Regions from separate parts of the Pseudomonas sp. GW821-FHT03C07 genome, predicted to be linked through region 1. Evidence: predicted binding sites of a transcription regulator. Region 1 holds the regulator's gene; the other holds the start of a gene.
The links. Region 1 encodes FliA, which starts transcription of late flagellar genes. Its sites were predicted from a motif close to CTAAAGTTTNNNNNNNNNNNGCCGNTAA; they were not measured.

Region 1 (14,606 bases):
GTCATCGAAGTACTGACCGAGAGTTTCACTACCTTTCCAGTGGGCAGCGGGCTGTCGACCACGGACTTCTGGGTGCTCTCCGGCAAGCTCGGCTGGGTGCTCGGAGCGGCGTTGGTGTTGGTGCTACCGGCGATCACCGCGTTGCTGGTGGTGAATATCGCGTTCGGTATCATGACCCGCGCCGCGCCGCAGCTGAACATCTTCTCCATTGGTTTTCCGCTGATCCTGGTGCTGGGGATGCTGATCCTCTGGATCAGCCTGGGCGACATTCTCAACCAGTATCAACCGCTGGCCGTCGAGTCCCTGCAATTTTTACGCGAACTGGCACGGGTGCATTGAGCCATGGCAGAGAGTGAGAGTGGCCAGGACAAGACAGAAGACCCCACGGACAAAAAGAAAAGAGATGCCCGGGAGAAGGGTGAGGTTGCCCGTTCCAAGGAGCTCAACACCTTTGCCGTGATGATGGCCGGTGCCGGTGCGTTGCTGGTGTTCGGCGGCACCCTGGCCCAGGATCTGGCCGAGTTGATGCGCATGAACTTCACCCTGAGCCGGGAAGTCGTGCTCGACCAACGCTACATGGGGATTTTTCTCCTGCGCTCCGGGGAAATTGCGATCTGGGCCGTGCAGCCGATCCTGCTGACGGCGCTGGCCGCCGCCCTGATCGGGCCGATCTCGCTCGGGGGGTGGTTGTTCTCGCCCGGCAGCATGGCGCCGAAGTTCAGTCGGATGAATCCCTTCCCGGGGATCAAGCGGATGTTCTCGGCCAAGTCGGTGATGGAGCTGCTCAAGGCGGTCGGCAAGTTCACCATCATTCTGTTCGTGGGGCTGTCGGTGCTGTCTTCGGATATCGACGATCTGGTGCGGATCGCCCATGAGCCGCTGGAGTCGGCGATCATCCACAGTCTGCAGCTGGTGGGCTGGAGTACCTTGTGGATGTCCCTGGGGCTGTTGATCATTGCCGCGGTGGATGTGCCGGTGCAGCTCTATACAGCCCACCAGCGCTTGCTGATGACCAAGCAGGAAATACGTGACGAGCACAAGGATCAGGAGGGGCGGCCGGAGGTCAAGCAGCGGATTCGCCAGTTGCAGCGCGAAATGTCCCAGCGGCGAATGATGGCGGCGATTCCCGAAGCGGACGTGATCATCACCAACCCGACCCACTATGCCGTGGCGCTCAAATATGACGCGGAGAAGGGCGGGGCGCCGGTGTTGCTGGCCAAGGGCAGCGACTTCCTGGCCTTGAAGATCCGTGAGATTGCCGTCGAGCACGACATCCTGCTGCTCGAATCGCCGGCCCTGGCGCGTTCGATCTACTACTCCACCGAGTTGGATCAGGAGATTCCGGCGGGCTTGTACCTGGCGGTGGCGCAGGTGTTGGCGTATGTCTTCCAGATCCGCCAGTACCGCGCCGGCAAGGGCAAGCGCCCCGATCCTCTGAAGGGCGACCTGCCGATTCCGCCGGATCTGCGCCGCGATACCTGATCAGTGCTCCTTTGGCGCTACTCCGTATAAATACGACTTTTGCGTGCGCCATCACCTATCCATTTAAACCTCGTCGACAGAGTTGGAAGGCTTCTTGCAGAGGCAGGCCTATGGCGCCCGTGGCGTCAAAAGTTTGCTTCAAGGTGACGAGGAATACCGGTGGATCGCTCTCAACTTCTCAACTCGGCGCGCAGCAACCTGAGCAGCCTCGGCCGGGGCAACCTGGGTGTGCCGGTGCTGCTGTTGGTCATGCTGGCGATGATGATGTTGCCAGTGCCAGCGTTCCTGCTGGATGTGTTCTTCACCTTCAACATCGCCTTGTCGATCGTGGTTCTGCTGGTCTGCGTCTATGCCCTGCGGCCGCTGGACTTTGCGGTGTTCCCGACCATCCTGCTGATCGCCACGCTGTTGCGTCTGGCATTGAACGTGGCCTCGACCCGGGTGGTCATGCTCCACGGCCAGGAAGGCCACGCCGCGGCCGGTAAGGTGATCCAGGCCTTCGGTGAGGTGGTGATCGGCGGCAACTACGTGGTCGGTATCGTCGTCTTCGCGATCTTGATGATCATCAACTTTGTCGTGGTCACCAAGGGTGCCGGACGGATTTCCGAGGTGAGCGCGCGTTTCACCCTCGATGCGATGCCCGGCAAGCAGATGGCGATCGACGCCGACCTCAACGCCGGCCTGATCGATCAGCCACAGGCCAAGCTGCGGCGCCTGGAAGTCGCTCAGGAAGCCGAGTTCTACGGTTCGATGGACGGTGCCAGTAAATTCGTCCGCGGTGACGCCGTCGCCGGCCTGCTGATTCTGTTCATCAACCTGATCGGCGGCATGGCGGTCGGGATCTTCCAGCACCACATGAGCTTTGCCGACGCCGGCAAGGTCTACGCCTTGCTGACCATCGGTGACGGTTTGGTGGCGCAATTGCCATCACTGTTGTTATCCACAGCCGCGGCGATCATGGTGACCCGGGCTTCCGGTTCGGAAGACATGGGCAAGCAGATCAGCCGGCAGATGTTCGCCTCGCCCAAGGCCCTGGGAGTCGCCGCCGGCCTGATGGCGGTGATGGGCCTGGTGCCGGGCATGCCGCACTTTTCCTTTATCAGCCTGGCGGCCGTGGCCGGCGGCATGGCTTATATGCTCTGGAAAAAACAGAATGTCGCCAAGGTCCAGGCCCTGGCCGAAGTCCAGCGCCAGCAGGACCTGCTGCCATCGCCGGCACGGACCATGGAAACCAAGGAGCTGGGCTGGGACGACGTCAGTCCCATCGACATGATCGGCCTGGAAGTCGGTTATCGCCTGATTCCACTGGTGGACCGCAACCAGGGCGGGCAATTGTTGGCGCGGATCAAGGGGGTGCGCAAGAAGCTCTCCCAGGACCTGGGCTTTCTGATGCCCACTGTGCATATTCGTGACAACCTTGACCTGGCACCCAGTGCCTACCGCCTGACCCTGATGGGGGTGACCCTGGCTGAGGCCGAGATTTACCCGGATCGCGAGCTGGCGATCAATCCGGGCCAGGTCTACGGCCCGCTCAACGGGATTACCGCCAAGGACCCGGCCTTTGGTCTGGAGGCGGTCTGGATCGAGGTCAGTCAGCGTTCCCAGGCGCAGTCCCTGGGGTACACCGTGGTCGACGCCAGCACCGTGGTGGCGACGCACCTCAACCAGATCCTCTACAAGCACTCCAGCGAGCTGATCGGCCACGAGGAAGTCCAGCAACTCATGCAATTGCTGGCCAAGGGCTCGCCGAAGCTGGCCGAAGAGCTGGTGCCGGGGATCATTTCCCTGTCGCATCTGCTCAAGGTGCTGCAGGCCTTGCTCGCCGAACACGTGCCGGTCCGCGACATCCGCAGCATTGCCGAAGCGATCGCCAACAATGCCTCCAAGAGTCAAGATACTGCCGCTATGGTTGCCGCGGTTCGCGTCGGATTGTCCCGTGCAATCGTCCAAAGCATTGTGGGGCTTGAGTCCGAGCTGCCTGTGATCACCTTGGAGCCCAGGTTGGAACAGATATTGCTCAATAGTCTGCAGAAGGCCGGACAAGGCTCGGAAGAAGGCGTTCTTCTGGAACCGAGCATGGCCGAGAAACTCCAGCGTTCGCTGATCGACGCCGCCCAGCGCCAGGAAATGCAAGGGCAGCCGGTGATCCTGCTGGTAGCTGGACCGGTTCGCGCGATGCTTTCGCGGTTTGGACGACTGGCGGTGCCAAGTTTGCATGTCTTGGCCTACCAGGAAATTCCGGACAACAAGCAAGTGACCATCGTTGCGACAGTAGGGCCCAACGGCTGAGGTAGTGGGTTATGCAAGTTAAGCGTTTTTTCGCCGCCGATATGCGTCAGGCCATGAAGCTCGTGCGTGATGAGCTGGGCTCGGACGCGGCCATTATCGGCAACCGCCGGATTGCGGGCGGTGTCGAGCTGACGGCTGCCCTGGACTACAAGCTCTCGGCGCTGTCGCCGCGGGTGCCGAACATGGAGCTCGAAGACGAGCTGCGCAAGACCCAGTCGCGTATCGTCACCGCCCAGGCCGAACTGAGCTTGCGCAGTGACGGCGATACCGACAACGCAACCAATCGCCAACTGTTCGCCGGCCTGCCGCTGACCGCCGCCGAGCCGCTGATCGAACCGACTTTCGACGAGCCGCGGCGCCCGGCGCCAGCGCCTGTGGTGCACGCCCCGGCGGTGGACCAGCGGGTGTTCGACTCGATGCGTTCGGAACTCAACGGCCTGCGTGAGCTGCTGGAAGTCCAGCTGGGCTCCCTGGCCTGGAACCAGTTGCAAGGCCGTCAGCCGCAGCAGGCCAACCTCTGGCGCCGTCTGCAGCGCATCGGCCTGTCCGGGCCGCTGTCGCGCGACCTGCTGGAACTGGTTACCGGGATCGACGAGCCACGCCAGGCCTGGCGCATGCTGCTGGCGCACCTGGCGCGGATGATTGTCACACCCGAGATCGAGCCACTGGAAGAGGGCGGTGTGATTGCCATGGTCGGTCCTGCCGGCATGGGCAAGACCACCACGCTGGCCAAGCTGGCGGCGCGCTACGTGCTCAAGTACGGCGCGCAGAACATCGCGCTGGTGAGCATGGACAGCTTCCGCATCGGTGCCCAGGAGCAGCTCAAGACCCTGGGGCGGATCCTCAATGTCTCGGTGACCCATGTCGACCCGGGCCAGTCCCTGGCCCAGGCCCTCGATCCGCTGCTGCGCAAACGCGTGGTGCTGATCGATACCGCCGGCCTGCAGGCCAGCGACCCGGCGTTGCGCATGCAACTGGAAAGCCTGGCCGGACGCGGGATCAAGGCGAAGAATTATCTGGTCCTGGCTACCACCAGCCAGAAACAGGTGCTGACGGCCGCCTACCACAGCTATAAACGCTGCGGGCTGGCCGGTTGCATCCTGACTAAACTGGATGAAACGGCGAGCCTCGGCGAAGTGCTGAGCCTGGCTATCAGTCACGAACTGCCCGTGGCCTATCTGACCGACGGGCCGCGTATTCCGGATGATCTGCACCTGCCACGCCGGCATCAACTGGTGTCCAGGGCGGTCAGTGTGCAAATGCAGGAAGAACCCAGCGAGGAAGCCATGGCCGATATGTTCGCTGATATCTACCACAGCCCGTCGAAGCGGGTGGGCTGAGATGAGTATTCAGACGTTGCAAATTACCTACATCGATGGTCTGCCACGCATTGTTCCGACAAGTGAACGCGCAGCCACTTATGTGGCCTTCCGTCTAAGCAAGACAAGGTAAGAAGAGAACATGGGCAGCATGCATCCCGTACAGGTGATCGCGGTGACCGGCGGCAAAGGTGGCGTCGGGAAGACCAACGTGTCAGTGAATTTGTCCCTGGCGCTGGCTGAGCTTGGCCGGCGCGTCATGCTGCTGGATGCGGATCTGGGGCTGGCGAATGTCGACGTCCTGCTCGGCCTGACCCCCAAACGCACCCTGGCCGACGTGGTCGAGGGCCGCTGCGAACTGCGCGACGTACTGTTGCAAGGTCCGGGCGGGATTCGCATCGTGCCGGCGGCCTCGGGGACCCAGAGCATGGTGCACCTGAGCCCGGCGCAGCATGCCGGCCTGATCCAGGCATTCAGCGATATCGGCGACAACCTCGATGTGCTGGTGATCGACACGGCCGCGGGTATTGGCGAGTCGGTGGTCAGCTTCGTCCGCGCGGCCCAGGAAGTGTTGCTGGTGGTCTGCGACGAGCCGACCTCGATCACCGACGCCTACGCCTTGATCAAACTGCTCAACCGCGACTACGGCATGAACCGCTTCCGCGTACTGGCCAACATGGCCCAGAGCCCGCAGGAAGGCCGCAACCTGTTCGCCAAGTTGACCAAGGTCACGGATCGTTTCCTGGATGTGGCCCTACAATACGTCGGCGCCGTTCCTTATGACGAGTGTGTACGCAAGGCCGTGCAAAAGCAGCGCGCGGTCTATGAGGCATTTCCCCGTTCGAAATGCGCCTTGGCGTTCAAGGCAATCGCGCAGAAGGTCGACACCTGGCCGCTCCCTGCCAATCCTCGGGGGCACCTGGAGTTTTTCGTCGAGCGTCTGGTGCATCAAACGAGTGCGGGACCGGTTCTATGACTGCCAGTGGCTATCGCATGTATTCCAAGTCGTCACGTGACAGCCAGTATGAACTGATCGAGCGTTACGCACCTTTGGTCAAACGTATTGCCTATCACCTGCTGGCGCGACTGCCGGCCAGCGTTCAGGTCGAGGATCTGATCCAGGCCGGGATGATCGGTCTGCTGGAGGTCTCGACCAAGTACGACGCGAGCAAAGGTGCCAGTTTCGAGACCTATGCCGGCATCCGTATCCGCGGCGCGATGCTTGATGAAGTGCGCAAGGGTGACTGGGCACCGCGTTCGGTGCACCGCAATACACGCATGGTCAGTGACGCAATTCGTGCAATTGAAGCAAAAACCGGCCGTGACGCTAAAGATCACGAGGTTGCAGCCGAACTCCAATTGAGTCTCGACGATTATTACGGGATTTTGAACGATACCTTGGGCAGTCGCCTGTTCAGTTTCGACGACCTGTTGCAGGACGGCGAACATGAAGGGCTGCACGAGGACGGCGCGAGTGCTCATCTCGAACCGTCGCGCGATCTGGAAGATGAACGCTTCCAGGCGGCGCTGGCGGATGCGATTGCCAATTTGCCGGAGCGTGAGCGACTGGTGTTGGCGCTGTACTACGACGAAGAGCTGAACCTCAAGGAAATTGGTGAGGTGCTGGGGGTCAGCGAATCGCGAGTCAGCCAGTTACACAGCCAGTGCGCGGCCCGCTTGCGGGGGCGTTTGGGGGAGTGGCGAGCGCGTTGAAGGCAGTGCGGGAACACTGCGAACGAGACCGACATGGCGTTTGACGCCCTGTGGGAGACTCGGCCGGATGAGGTTTCCATGCAGTCGTTGAGTGCTGTGCCGAATTGATTGAACAGCGCGTCCAGGTGCTGAACGCGTTTAAGACTGCTTGGAGGTCGAATTGGACAAGAACATGAAAATCCTCATCGTTGACGATTTTTCAACGATGCGGCGGATCATCAAGAACCTGTTGCGTGACCTCGGGTTCACCAACACGGTTGAGGCGGACGACGGTACTACCGCGATTCCCGTCCTCAACAGCGGTAGCATCGACTTTCTGGTCACTGACTGGAACATGCCCGGCATGACCGGCATCGATCTGCTGCGCCACGTGCGTGCCGATGAAAAGCTCAAGCACCTGCCGGTGTTGATGGTCACGGCCGAAGCCAAGCGCGAGCAGATCATCGAAGCTGCCCAGGCCGGTGTAAACGGCTATGTGGTCAAACCATTCACGGCCCAGGCGTTGAAAGAGAAGATCGAGAAAATCTTCGAACGCATCGGCTGATGAAGTCCACCACGGGGGCGCTATGGAGCACAACGAATCTTCACTGGGTGATTTTGAACTAACCCTGAAAAAACATGCCCGCGAACTGGTCGACAGCCTTGAAAAAGGTCGATTTGGCGACGCGGTGCAAATGATCCATGAGCTGAATCAGACCCGTGACCGTGGCCTGTACCTGGAAGTCGGCAAGCTCACCCGCGAATTGCACAGCGCTATTGTCAACTTCCAGATCGACCCGCATATGCCGCAGGCCGAGGAAGTCTCGCAGATCACCGACGCCACCGAGCGCCTGTCCTATGTGGTCAGGCTGACGGAAGCCGCGGCCAACCGCACCATGGACCTGGTGGAGAGTGCGACCCCGAGGGTCACTGGCCTGAACGTGGAGGCCAAGGCCTTGGGCGCTGACTGGAGCCGTTTCATGCGGCGCGAAGTCGGTGCCCAGGAGTTTCGCGAGTTGGCGCGGCGGGTCGAGACGTTCCTGTCCCGCAGCGAGCAGGAAACCCGCGCGGTGTCGAGCGAGCTGAACGATATTCTGCTGGCCCAGGATTACCAGGACCTTACCGGTCAGGTGATCAAGCGCGTGACCCAAATGGTCACCGAAGTGGAAAGCAACCTGCTCAAACTGGTGCTGATGGCCAGCCAGGTCGACCGTTTTGCCGGTATCGAGCATGATCACGATGCCATCCTTGCCGAAAAAGATCCGCAAAATGAGTTGGCCAAGGGTGTAGGTCCGCAGATTCATGCCGATAAACGTGAAGACGTTATGTCCGGTCAGGACGATGTCGACGATTTGCTTTCCAGTCTTGGATTCTAGGAGCACCCAAACACATGAGCTTCGGCGCCGATGAAGAGATCCTTCAGGATTTTCTGGTTGAGGCCGGCGAGATTCTGGAGCAACTGTCCGAACAACTGGTCGAGCTGGAAAGCCGGCCTGATGATGCGGACCTGCTCAATGCAATCTTTCGCGGTTTTCACACTGTAAAAGGGGGCGCCGGCTTCCTCCAGCTCAACGAGCTGGTGGAGTGCTGTCACATCGCCGAGAACGTGTTCGACATCCTGCGCAAGGGTGAGCGACGTGTCGACTCGGAGCTGATGGACGTGGTCCTGGAAGCGCTGGATGCGGTGAACGGCATGTTCAGCGAAGTGCGCGAACGTGGCCCGATCACTGCGGCAACCCCGGAACTGCTGGCGGCCTTGGCGCGTCTGGCGGAACCGGCGGCTGCCGAAGTCGTGGCCGCGCCGGTGGCCGAGGCCGTGGTGCCTGAAGCGGTCGCTGAAAGCGAGTCTGGTGACATCACCGACAATGAATTCGAATTGCTGCTCGACTCCCTGAACAGCGTCAAGGCCGCAGCCGAGGCACCAAAAGCCATGGCCGTGGGGGCGGCGCCGGGCGAGGCTGGCGGCGATGAAATCACTGATGCCGAGTTCGAATCGCTGCTCGACCAGTTGCACGGCAAGGGCCAGTTCGCCCCGGATGCGGTCGCGGCACCGACTTCGCCGGCAGCCCCAGCTGCCGCCAGCGGTGCGCCGGAAAGTACCGATATTACCGACGACGAATTCGAAGCTTTGCTGGACCAGTTGCATGGCAAGGGGTCGTTCAAGGTCGAAGCGCTCGATACCACCGCGGCTTCGGCCCAGGCGGCTGAAAGTACAGGCGCCGCCAGCGGTGACCTGATCACCGACCAGGAATTCGAATCGCTGCTCGACGAGTTGCATGGCAAGGGCAAATTCACCGAAGTGGCCGCGACCACGGCGGTGGCTACGCCGGTGGCGGCCAAACCGGCCGCTGCTGCCGCGCCTGCCGCCAAGGCACCTGCTCCGGCAGCGGCGACGCCAGCCCCGGCCAAGGCCGCGCCGGCACCGGCTGCTGCACCGGCTCCGGCCCGCGCGCCGGCACCTGCCGCCGCCGCTGGTGACAAGCCGGCCGCCAGCGAAGCGGAAACCACCGTGCGGGTCGATACCGCGCGTCTGGACGAGATCATGAACATGGTCGGCGAACTGGTGCTGGTGCGTAACCGCCTGGTGCGCCTGGGCTTGAACAGTGGCGATGAGGCCATGTCCAAGGCCGTGTCCAACCTCGACGTGGTGACCGCCGACCTGCAGACCGCGGTGATGAAAACCCGCATGCAGCCGATCAAGAAAGTTTTCGGCCGCTTCCCGCGCCTGGTTCGCGACCTGGCCCGGCAGTTGAAGAAAGAGATCAACCTGGAGCTGGTGGGCGAAGAGACCGACCTCGACAAGAACCTGGTGGAGGCCCTGGCCGACCCGCTGGTCCACTTGGTGCGCAACTCGGTCGACCACGGTATCGAAGAACCGGCCGACCGCGAGGCCATGGGCAAGTCCCGCAGCGGTCGGGTGATCCTCTCCGCCGAGCAGGAAGGCGACCACATCCTGCTGTCGATCTCCGATGACGGCAAGGGCATGGACGCCGACGTGCTGCGCAGCATTGCGGTGAAGAAGGGCCTGATGGACAAGGATGCGGCCGATCGCCTGAGCGAGACCGACTGCTTCAACCTGATCTTTGCCCCGGGTTTCTCGACCAAGACCGAGATTTCCGACGTGTCCGGGCGTGGCGTGGGCATGGATGTGGTGAAAACCAAGATCGCCCAGCTCAACGGCACCATCAACATCTACTCGACCAAGGGCAAGGGCTCGAAGATCGTCATCAAGGTCCCGTTGACCCTGGCGATCATGCCGACCCTGATGGTCATGCTCGGCAACCAGGCCTTTGCCTTCCCGCTGGTCAACGTCAACGAGATCTTCCACCTCGACCTGTCGCGCACCAACGTGGTCGACGGCCAGGAAGTGGTGATTGTCCGCGACAAGGCCCTGCCGCTGTTCTACCTCAAGCGCTGGCTGGTCAGCTCGGCCGCTCACGAAGAGCAGCGCGAAGGCCATGTGGTGATCCTTTCAGTGGGCACCCAGCGGATCGGCTTCGTCGTCGATCAGTTGGTCGGCCAGGAAGAAGTGGTCATCAAGCCGCTGGGCAAGATGCTGCAGGGGACTCCGGGTATGTCGGGCGCCACCATTACCGGTGACGGTCGCATTGCCTTGATTCTCGACGTGCCGAGCATGCTCAAGCGTTACGCCGCACGGCGTATTTGATTCTGGACCGGCGGCGGCGCTTAAGTCCGCCGCCGTGCCTAACGGAGTGTTTATGGTAGTCAAGGTCCTGGTGGTGGATGATTCGGGGTTTTTCCGCCGCCGCGTCTCGGAAATCCTTTCGGCGGATCCGAGCATCCAGGTCGTCGGTACGGCGACCAACGGTAAAGAAGCCATCGATCAGGCCCTGGCCCTCAAGCCGGACGTGATCACCATGGACTACGAGATGCCGATGATGGACGGCATCACGGCGGTGCGGCATATCATGCAGCGCTGCCCGACTCCGGTATTGATGTTCTCGTCCCTGACCCACGAAGGCGCCCGAGTGACCCTCGATGCGCTGGACGCCGGGGCCGTGGATTTCCTGCCGAAGAATTTCGAAGACATCTCGCGCAATCCCGAGAAGGTCAAGCAACTGTTGTGCGAGAAGGTTCACAGCATCTCGCGCAGTAACCGCCGCTTCAGCAGTGTTCCCGCCGCCGCGCCGTCTCCGGCCGCTACGCCGACACCGGCGTCCGGCAGCTATGGCAGCCCGGCTCCGGCACCCGTGCGGACCACCCCGGTGGCCAGTCGTGCCCCGGCCCCGACACAGGCTTCGGTATCGACTTCCGGGGCACCGAAGCGCAAAGCCTACAAGCTGGTCGCCATCGGTACGTCCACCGGTGGTCCGGTGGCCTTGCAACGGGTCCTGACCCAGTTGCCGGCCAGCTTCCCGGCGCCCATCGTGTTGATCCAGCACATGCCGGCGGCCTTCACCAAGGCCTTTGCCGAACGTCTGGACAAGCTCTGCCAGATCAATGTCAAGGAAGCCGAGGATGGTGACATCCTGCGTCCCGGCCTGGCCTTGCTCGCGCCAGGTGGCAAGCAGATGATGATCGACGGGCGCGGCGCGGTGAAAATCCTGCCGGGTGATGAGCGTCTGAACTACAAGCCCTGTGTGGATATCACCTTCGGTTCCGCGGCCAAGTCCTATGGCGACAAAGTTCTGGCGGTGGTGCTCACCGGCATGGGCGCCGACGGCCGCGAAGGTGCGCGTCTGCTCAAGCAGGGTGGCAGTGCGATCTGGGCCCAGGACGAAGCCAGTTGCGTGATCTACGGCATGCCCATGGCCATCGTCAAAGCTGAGCTGGCCGATGCGGTCTACAGTCTGGATGAAATCGGCAAGCATCTGGTCGAGGCCTGCCTCTGATGGATGTGTTGAGCCTTATCGGGATTATCCTGGCGTTTGTCGCCATCATTGGTGGCAATTTCCTCGAAGGGGGTCACCTTGGGGCCCTGGCCAACGGTCCGGCGGCCTTGATCGTGCTGGGTGGGACCATCGGCGCGGCCTTGCTGCAATCGCCGATGAGTGCATTCAAGCGTGCCATGCAGATTCTCGCCTGGATCCTCTTTCCGCCGCGCATCGACCTGCCCGCCGGCGTCGAGCGGGTGGTCAACTGGAGCCTGACGGCGCGCAAGGAGGGCCTGCTGGGCCTGGAAGGCGTCGCCGAGGCCGAGCCCGACACCTACTCGCGCAAAGGCCTGCAACTGCTGGTCGATGGCGCCGAGCCGGAAGCCATTCGCAGCATTCTGGAGGTGGATTTCTACACTCAGGAAAGCCGTGATATCGAGGCCGCCAAGGTCTTCGAAAGCATGGGCGGCTATGCGCCGACCATCGGCATCATCGGTGCGGTGATGGGCCTGATTCACGTGATGGGTAACCTCGGCGACCCCTCGCAACTGGGGAGCGGCATTGCCGTGGCCTTCGTCGCCACCATCTACGGCGTGGCCAGTGCCAACCTGGTGCTGCTGCCGGTGGCGAGCAAGCTCAAGTCGATTGCCTTGCGCCAGTCACGTTACCGGGAAATGCTCCTCGAAGGCATCCTGTCGATTGCCGAGGGGGAGAACCCGCGCTCCATTGAATTGAAGCTGCAAGGCTTCATGGACTGATGGAGTAGACATGGCCAGACGTCGCCAACACGAAGAGCATGTGAATCACGAGCGCTGGCTGGTTTCCTACGCCGACTTCATCACGCTGCTGTTCGCCTTTTTCGTGGTCATGTACTCGATTTCCTCGATCAATGAAGGCAAGTACAAGGTGATCTCCCAGGCGCTGGTCGGGGTGTTCAGCGACGTCGATCGCAGCCTCAAGCCGATTCCCATCGGTGACGAACGCCCGGTGACGGTCAAGCCGGCCGACCCGTTGATCAAGGACAGCGAACAGACCGACGCGGCCTTCGGCCAGGGCGCCAAGGATCCGCTGAAGAGCATCGCCGACGATATCAGCGCGGCATTCGGCGACTTGATCAGCTCCAACCAGATGACCGTGCGTGGCAACGAACTGTGGGTCGAGATCGAACTCAACTCCAGCCTGCTGTTCGGCAGCGGCGATGCGATGCCCAGCGACATGGCGTTCAACATCATCGACAAGGTGGCGAAGATCCTCAAACCCTTCGACAACCCGATCCATGTCGAAGGCTTTACCGACGACCAACCGATTCGTACCGCGCAATACCCCACCAACTGGGAGCTGTCCTCGGCCCGCTCGGCGAGTATCGTACGGATGATGGCCATGGATGGGGTCAACCCCGGTCGCCTGGCTTCGGTGGGTTATGGCGAGTTCCAGCCGGTGGCCAACAATGCCACCGCCGAAGGCCGGGCGCGCAACCGGCGGGTGGTGCTGGTGGTGTCGCGTAACCTCGACGTGCGTCGCAGCCTGACGGGGACTGGCACCGCCAATGCAAAACCGGACGCGGCCTTGAAGCGTGCTGGCACACAAACTGCACCGCCAGCGATAAAGCAAGCGGTACGCGAGAACGCCGTCAAATCTCCGGCACCTGCTCTATAACTTGGCGCTATTTCTCGACCGGCTTGATGCCGGTCGGGAGGAATACACTGAATGAGAGTCTGGGCAGTAGCCAATCAAAAGGGTGGCGTCGGTAAGACCACTTCCTCCATCGCTTTAGCCGGATTGCTGGCCGAGGCGGGCAAGCGCGTGGTCGTGGTCGACCTCGACCCCCACGGCTCGATGACCAGCTATTTCGGTTATGACCCCGATACCCTGGAACACAGCAATTTTGACCTGTTCCAGCATCGGGGCACGGTGCCCACGGGCTTGCCCGGCCAATTGCTGTTGTCCACCAGCGACGAACGGATTTCCCTGCTGCCGTCGAGTACCGCCCTGGCGACCCTCGAGCGCCTTTCGCCGGGCCAGAGCGGCCTGGGCCTGGTGATCGCCAAGAGCTTGGCGCAGTTGTGGCAGGACTTCGATTACGCGGTGATCGACAGCCCGCCATTGCTCGGCGTGTTGATGGTCAATGCCCTGGCGGCGAGCCAGCAGTTGGTGGTGCCGGTGCAGACCGAGCACCTGGCGGTCAAGGGCCTGGAGCGGATGGTCAACACCCTGGCGATGATCAACCGTTCGCGCAAGCAGGCCTTGCCCTACACCATCGTGCCGACCCTGTTCGACCGCCGGACCCAGGCCTCCATGGGCACCTTGCGGGTCTTGCGCGACAAGTTCCCGGAGACCATCTGGGAAGGCTATATTCCGGTCGACACGCGCCTGCGCGATGCCAGCCGCGCCGGTGTGACACCGTCGCAGTTCGACGGCAAGAGCCGTGGCGTGCTGGCCTATCGAGCCCTGCTCAAGCACTTGCTGACCCAGCAACTCATTCCGCAGGTGGCCTGACGTGACCCAGTCCTCAAGTCACCTGCCTGTCCAGCCGATACCCTTTACAGGTTACTGTAACGGGACATCTCCATGGGCATACACATGATCCGTCCTGTCGAAATCACCACACGGCCGCAAGTGGCGCTGCAATCCTACCTGGATGCACTGTTGCAGGAGGCGACCGAAGAGTTGCCGGTGGAAATCGCCGCCACTGTCGAGGTGCCGGTATCGGTGCCGGTGGAACCGAGCCCGATCAGCGAACTGGACGAGTTCCAGGCCGCCGTGCTCGAAGAACAGGCCCGCGATGCCTTGGCGGCGGCCATGGCCGCCGCAGCAGTGGTGACGGCGCCAGCTCCGGCCCCGGCCCCGCGGGTGCTGGAAGTGCCGGTGGTGATACCGCAGGTGGTGCCGGTCGCCCCGGTGGTGGTGGTGGAACCGGTGGTCGAGGTGCATCTGCCGCCCGCCGCGAATATCCCGCCGCCGCCGGTGCAGGGCGACGAGCGTCCGCATT
Region 2 (5,674 bases), 200 kb from region 1:
ATGTGGCGGAAAGCGTGCTGGACCGGGTCCGCGGCAATGAGCTACGGGTCGACGAAGCACTCAGTGCGTTGTTCCTGCAGGTTCGCGACCACCTGGGCGAACTCATCGACCTGCTCGCCAGCCATGGCGACCTGCAAGGTCTCACCGCCGACCACGAGCGGCAGGGCAGCGCGTTGGTTGCCCGGCTCAATCGTTACCTACAGCCGTCGCTGGCGCCGGAACAAGCGGCGCCCGTGGACACGCCGGCGAGCGATTCGGCGGATGGATTTCGTCATTGGCACCTGTCGCTGCGTTTCGGCGCCGATGTGCTGCGCAATGGCATGGATCCCTTGTCCTTTCTGCGTTACCTCAAGAGTTTCGGGCAGATCACCGGGGTCGTCTGCATGACCGACCGCCTGCCCGAGGTCGCGGCCATGGACCCGGAAAGCTGCTACCTGGGGTTCGAGTTGGGGTTTGTCAGTGAGGCCGATCAGGCGACTATCGAAAGCGCCTTCGACTTCGTTCGTGAAGACAGCCAGATCTGCGTGCTGCCGCCCACACGCCAAGTCGCGGACTTCCAGGCGCTGATCGGCCGCCTGGGCAGCGACCCGGAGGTTTTGCTGGAGGCGTTCATCGCTTGTGGCTCGCTGACCCGGGAGGACTGGCTGCAGGCGACTCAAGCAGCGGCTCCCGAAGCCGTGCTGGACCCACCGCTACCTCAAGCTGACGGGCAGTCCCGTGCCAAGGCTCCGAGGGAGGCGCGCGCGGTCGAGGGCAACCTGATTCGCGTCGATGCCGGCAAGCTGGATCAACTGATCAATCTGGTGGGCGAACTGATTATCGCCGGCGCCGGTGCCAACCTGGTGGCGGTGCGTAGCGGTATCGGCGAGATGATCGAGGCCGCCAGTTCCCTGTCGCGTCTGGTCGAGGAGGTGCGCGACAGTGCCCTGACCCTGCGCATGGTGCAGATCGGCGCCACTTTCAACCGCTTCCAGCGGGTGGTCCGCGATGTCTCCAAGGAACTGGGCAAGGACATTGTCCTGGAGGTCAACGGTGCGGAAACCGAACTGGACAAGACCGTGGTCGAGCGCATTGGCGACCCCCTGACCCACCTGGTGCGCAACGCCATGGATCACGGCATCGAAGCCCTGCAACTGCGCCGCGAGCGGGGCAAACCGGCGCAGGGCTGCGTTCGCCTCAACGCCTATCACGAGGCCAGCAGCATTGTCATCGAAGTCTCCGACGACGGTGGTGGCCTGAACAAACAACGGATTCTGGCCAAGGCCCGGGAGCGGGGGCTGCTGGCCGAAGGGCAGGTGCTGGCGGACAAGGACATTCTCAACCTGATTTTCGAGCCGGGTTTTTCCACCGCCGAGCAGGTCAGCAGCCTCTCCGGACGCGGCGTGGGCATGGATGTGGTGAAGCGAAACATCCTTGCGCTGCGCGGCAGCGTCAATCTGGAAAGCGAGGAGGGCGTCGGCACCACGGTGCGCATCCGTCTGCCACTGACCCTGGCGATCATCGATGGCTTTCTCATCGGGGTCGGCAAGGCCTCTTATGTGGTGCCCCTGGACATGGTCGAGGAGTGTATCGAGCTGAGCGCCGATGATCGCAACAACCAAGACTATCTGGACCTGCGCGGCTCGGTGCTGCCGGTCCTGCGGCTACGGGAGATGTTTGCCATCAACGAGCCGCACCATGGCCGTGAAAACATTGTGGTAGTGCATTACGCCGGCGTTCGGGTGGGGCTTGTGGTTGATCAACTGTTGGGTGAATTCCAGACCGTGATCAAGCCGCTGGGCAAGCTGTTCGGCAGGGCCCATGGATTGGGCGGTTTCACCATTTTAGGGAGCGGCGCGGTGGCGCTGATCCTGGATATTCCCAACTTACTTGGGCAAGTCGCCAGCCAGCAGAAGCACGGCACGACCCTCAGCCCTGAACTGACTCAATAGCCTTCACCCTGGAGTGCAGCCTCATGACCGTCAAAAAGAATATCTCGCTGTTGGTCGCGTCCGCCCTGCTGGGCATCCTGATCCTGGGGGCCGTCAGCCTCTACCTGATGGGCGGGGTCAGAACCATGGCCAGCTATGCCCAAGTCAATACGGTTCCCAGTGTGGTCTTGCTGGACCAGGTGGCCGAGACCCTGGCCGATAGCCACGTTCATCAGTGGCAGAGTCTTTCCGCGCCGCTCGACAGCCGCTCTTCGCCGCTCGACAAGGCTCAGGCGTCGGTGACCCAGGCACTGGATCGCTATCAGAAAGAGTTGATTTCCGACGATCATGACACGGCGTTGCTCAATAGCCTGCGCAGTCGCATCGATGGCTATAACCATGGCCTGGAACGTTTCGACAGCCTGCTCAAAGGGGGTGATCAGGCAGCGGCGCGCGGCCTGTTGCTCGACAGCGAAGCGGCTCTGGATAAAGTCACCGCGGCCTTGAGCGATATGCGCCAGTACAACCTGGAGCTGGGCAGCAAGGCGGCCCAGGCCGCGACCGCCACGGAGCAGACCGCGTTCTATACCGTGGTCCTGGTGGGGGGCGTCACCCTGCTGGTCACCATCCTGCTGGGCGTTTTCCTGGCTCGAGGCTTGTTGCGCACCCTGGGGGGGGAGCCGGATGAAGTCCGGGTTCTGACCGATCGCCTGGTCACCGGTCAATTGGAAGCCATGACCAGTGGCAATGCTGCAACCGCTTCGGGCTTGCTGGGTTCCATGCAGCAACTGAGCGGCACCCTGAACCAGCTGATCACGGAAATGAACCACATGTCCGCCGAGCACGATAAAGGCGACATTGAGGTGCAGATCGAGGCCGGCCGTTTCGCCGGAAGCTACGGACTGATGGCCCAGGGGATCAACACTATGGTCAACGGCCATATCAGCGTGAAGAAACAAGCCATGGCCTGCATCAAGTCGATCAGCGAGGGCGATCTGGGCGCGCCGCTCCAGGCTTTCCCCGGCAAGAAAGCCTTTATCAATGTCACCATCGAACACCTGCGCAGCACGATCATGACCTTGATCGAAGAGATGCGCCGGATGTCGGACGAGCATGAGAAAGGCGACATCGATGTGCAGATCGATGCGCAGAAATTCCAGGGTTCCTACCGTCAGATCGCCCAGGGCATCAACGATATGGTCAACGGCCACATCAGCGTGAAGAAACAAGCCATGGCCTGTATCCGCGCGTTCGGCGAGGGCGATCTGTCGGCGCCCCTGGCCCGTTTCCCCGGCAAGAAAGCCTTTATCAACGAGCACATCGAGCAGTTGCGCAGCAATATCCAGGCGCTGGTCGAAGACACTCGCCGGTTGAGCGAGGATGCCGTGGTCGGCAAACTCGACACCCGCGCCGACAGCGCTCGGCACCAGGGCGACTTCCGCCGCATCGTCGAGGGCGTCAACAGCACTCTGGACTCGATCGTCGCCCCGCTCAGCGAGGCGATGGAAGTCATGGCGGCGCTGTCCGGCGGCGACCTGACCCGCAGCGTCAAGGGGCATTATCAGGGCAGCCTGCAAGACCTGAAAAACTCGGTCAACGAGACGGTCGGCAAGCTCTCGCAAATCATCGGTGAAGTGCGCAGTTCCGCCGATTCGCTGTCCAGTGCTTCGGAAGAGATTTCCGCCACCGCGCAAAGCATCAGCCAGTCGGCGTCGATGCAAGCGGCTTCGGTCGAGGAAACCTCGGCGTCGCTGGAGCAGATGTCGGCTTCGATTGCCCAGAACACCGAGAACGCCAAAGTCACCGACGGCATGGCGGGCAAGGCCACCAAGGAAGCCAGCGAAGGTGGGCAGGCGGTGAAAGACACTGTCTCGGCGATGAAAACCATTGCCGAGAAGATCGGCATCGTTGACTCGATTGCTTATCAGACCAACCTGCTGGCGCTCAACGCGGCGATTGAAGCGGCCCGCGCCGGTGAGCATGGCAAGGGCTTTGCCGTGGTCGCGGCCGAGGTGCGCAAGCTGGCCGAACGGAGTCAGATCGCGGCCCAGGAGATCGGCCAGGTGGCGAAAAACAGCGTGGCCCTGGCCGAGCGCGCGGGCAGCCTGCTGGATGAAATCGTGCCCTCGATCACCAAGACCTCCGACCTGGTCCAGGAAATTGCCGCCGCTTCCGAGGAGCAGTCGATTGGCTCCGAACAGATCAATGGGGCCATGTCGCAGATGAGCCAGATTACCCAGCAGAATGCCTCGGCCTCCGAGGAACTGGCGGCCACGGCCGAGGAAATGAGCAGCCAGGCCGAGCAGTTGCAGGAACTGATGGGCTTTTTCACCCTGCAGGGCGGTGCGACGGTCGCCCCGGCGCTGCGAGTGGCCCCTTCCAGCCAGCGGGGCATGCAGGACCGCGAGCATGCCCATGAGGGCGGTTTCATTCGCTTCGGGAGTTAAGCCATGAACCCAGTCGCCGCCAGCGTCCTCGAACCGGAGGCGCAGAACCCGGGAGCGAGCGAGCCCGCGCAGTTCCTGACATTCACCTCGGCCAGGGAGGCCTACGCCATCGATACCTTGTGCGTGCGCGAGATCATCGAGTACGGCCAGGTCACCCAGGTGCCGATGATGCCGGACTTTATCCGTGGGGTGATCAACCTGCGAGGCTCTGTGGTACCGGTGATCGATCTGCAGGCGCGTTTCAGCAAAGGCACCACGCAACAGGGCAGTCGTACCTGCATCGTGATCCTCGAGGTGTACCAGGAGGGCGACGCGCAGGTGCTGGGCATCGTCGTCGACTCGGTCAGCGAGGTGATCGAGATCGACCTGGGCGACATCAAGCCGGCCCCGGTGATCGGCAACCGGATCCGTGGGGATTTCATCCGCGGCATGGTCCGGGTCCGGGGTGAGTTCCTGACCTTGCTGCAAGTCGACCAGGTGCTCTGCGTCAGCGAAATCGCCGGCCAACTGCACTGAGTGCTGTCGATCGGGCGCCGGGCAAGCGGGTGCCTCTGTCCAATCTTGAGAAGGGACCGGCCGTTCACGGCCGGCCCCCGGGAGTGAGCCATGTCTGAATCCAATTCGCCGCTGCGGCCCCCACGGGATGCGGTGCCGACCCAGTACCTGACGTTCAGCCTGGGCCAGGAGATGTTTGCCGTTGGCACCTTGAGTGTCCGCGAGATCGTCGAGTACGGGCCGATTACCGCGCTGCCGCTGGCACCGCCGAGCATTCGCGGGGTGACCAACCTGCGTGGCGCGGCGATTCCGGTGCTGGACCTGGGGCTGCGTTTCGGCGGTAGCCTGACGCAGCAGAGTGCACGCACCTGCATCGTCATGTTGGAAACCCGTGGAGCGGGCAGCTCCGGTCTGGTGGGCATCATTGTCGACGCGGTCAGCGAGGTGCTGGAGATCGCCCGGGACCAGATCGAACCCGCGCCAGCGCTCAATGGGCGCCTGAGCCCGGCCTTTGTCCTGGGCATTGGCAAGCTCAGTAGTGGCTTCGTCCTGTTGCTGGACATCGAGCAGATTCTCAGCGCGGACGACTGGTCGGTGTTGCAACCCCAGGGTGCGCTGGCACAAGGACTGGCGTCATGAATGTGATTCTCTCAGACAATGAGTTCCAGCAGTTTCGCTCGATGATCCGCGAGATCGCGGGCATCAGCATGTCCGATGCGAAGAAACAGTTGATCAGTGGCCGTCTGGCCAAGCGCCTGCAGTTTTTCAAGCTGACCACCTATGGTGGCTATTATCGCCTGCTGATGAAAGACAAGGCCGAAC

Region 2: a site for FliA is predicted at 2,397-2,424, ahead of AC07VG_RS07600 (methyl-accepting chemotaxis protein). Genes of this name have one in related genera too.

What each region holds. Positions count from the first base shown of each region.
Region 1 is NZ_JBWKUQ010000003.1:93,909-108,514, reverse strand. Features, by position in the region: gene fliR (flagellar biosynthetic protein FliR) at 1-339, shown strand, start outside; gene flhB (flagellar biosynthesis protein FlhB) at 343-1,482, shown strand; gene flhA (flagellar biosynthesis protein FlhA) at 1,642-3,771, shown strand; gene flhF (flagellar biosynthesis GTPase FlhF) at 3,783-5,111, shown strand; gene fleN (flagellar synthesis regulator FleN) at 5,233-6,066, shown strand; gene fliA (RNA polymerase sigma factor FliA) at 6,063-6,803, shown strand; gene AC07VG_RS06625 (chemotaxis response regulator CheY) at 6,976-7,347, shown strand; gene AC07VG_RS06620 (protein phosphatase CheZ) at 7,370-8,158, shown strand; gene AC07VG_RS06615 (chemotaxis protein CheA) at 8,173-10,449, shown strand; gene AC07VG_RS06610 (protein-glutamate methylesterase/protein-glutamine glutaminase) at 10,502-11,635, shown strand; gene AC07VG_RS06605 (flagellar motor protein) at 11,635-12,375, shown strand; gene motD (flagellar motor protein MotD) at 12,386-13,273, shown strand; gene AC07VG_RS06595 (ParA family protein) at 13,325-14,113, shown strand; gene AC07VG_RS06590 (CheW domain-containing protein) at 14,198-14,606, shown strand, end outside.
Region 2 is NZ_JBWKUQ010000003.1:299,584-305,257, reverse strand. Features, by position in the region: gene AC07VG_RS07605 (chemotaxis protein CheA) at 1-1,931, shown strand, start outside; gene AC07VG_RS07600 (methyl-accepting chemotaxis protein) at 2,690-4,357, shown strand; gene AC07VG_RS07595 (chemotaxis protein CheW) at 4,361-4,873, shown strand; gene AC07VG_RS07590 (chemotaxis protein CheW) at 4,964-5,491, shown strand; gene AC07VG_RS07585 (CheR family methyltransferase) at 5,488-5,674, shown strand, end outside.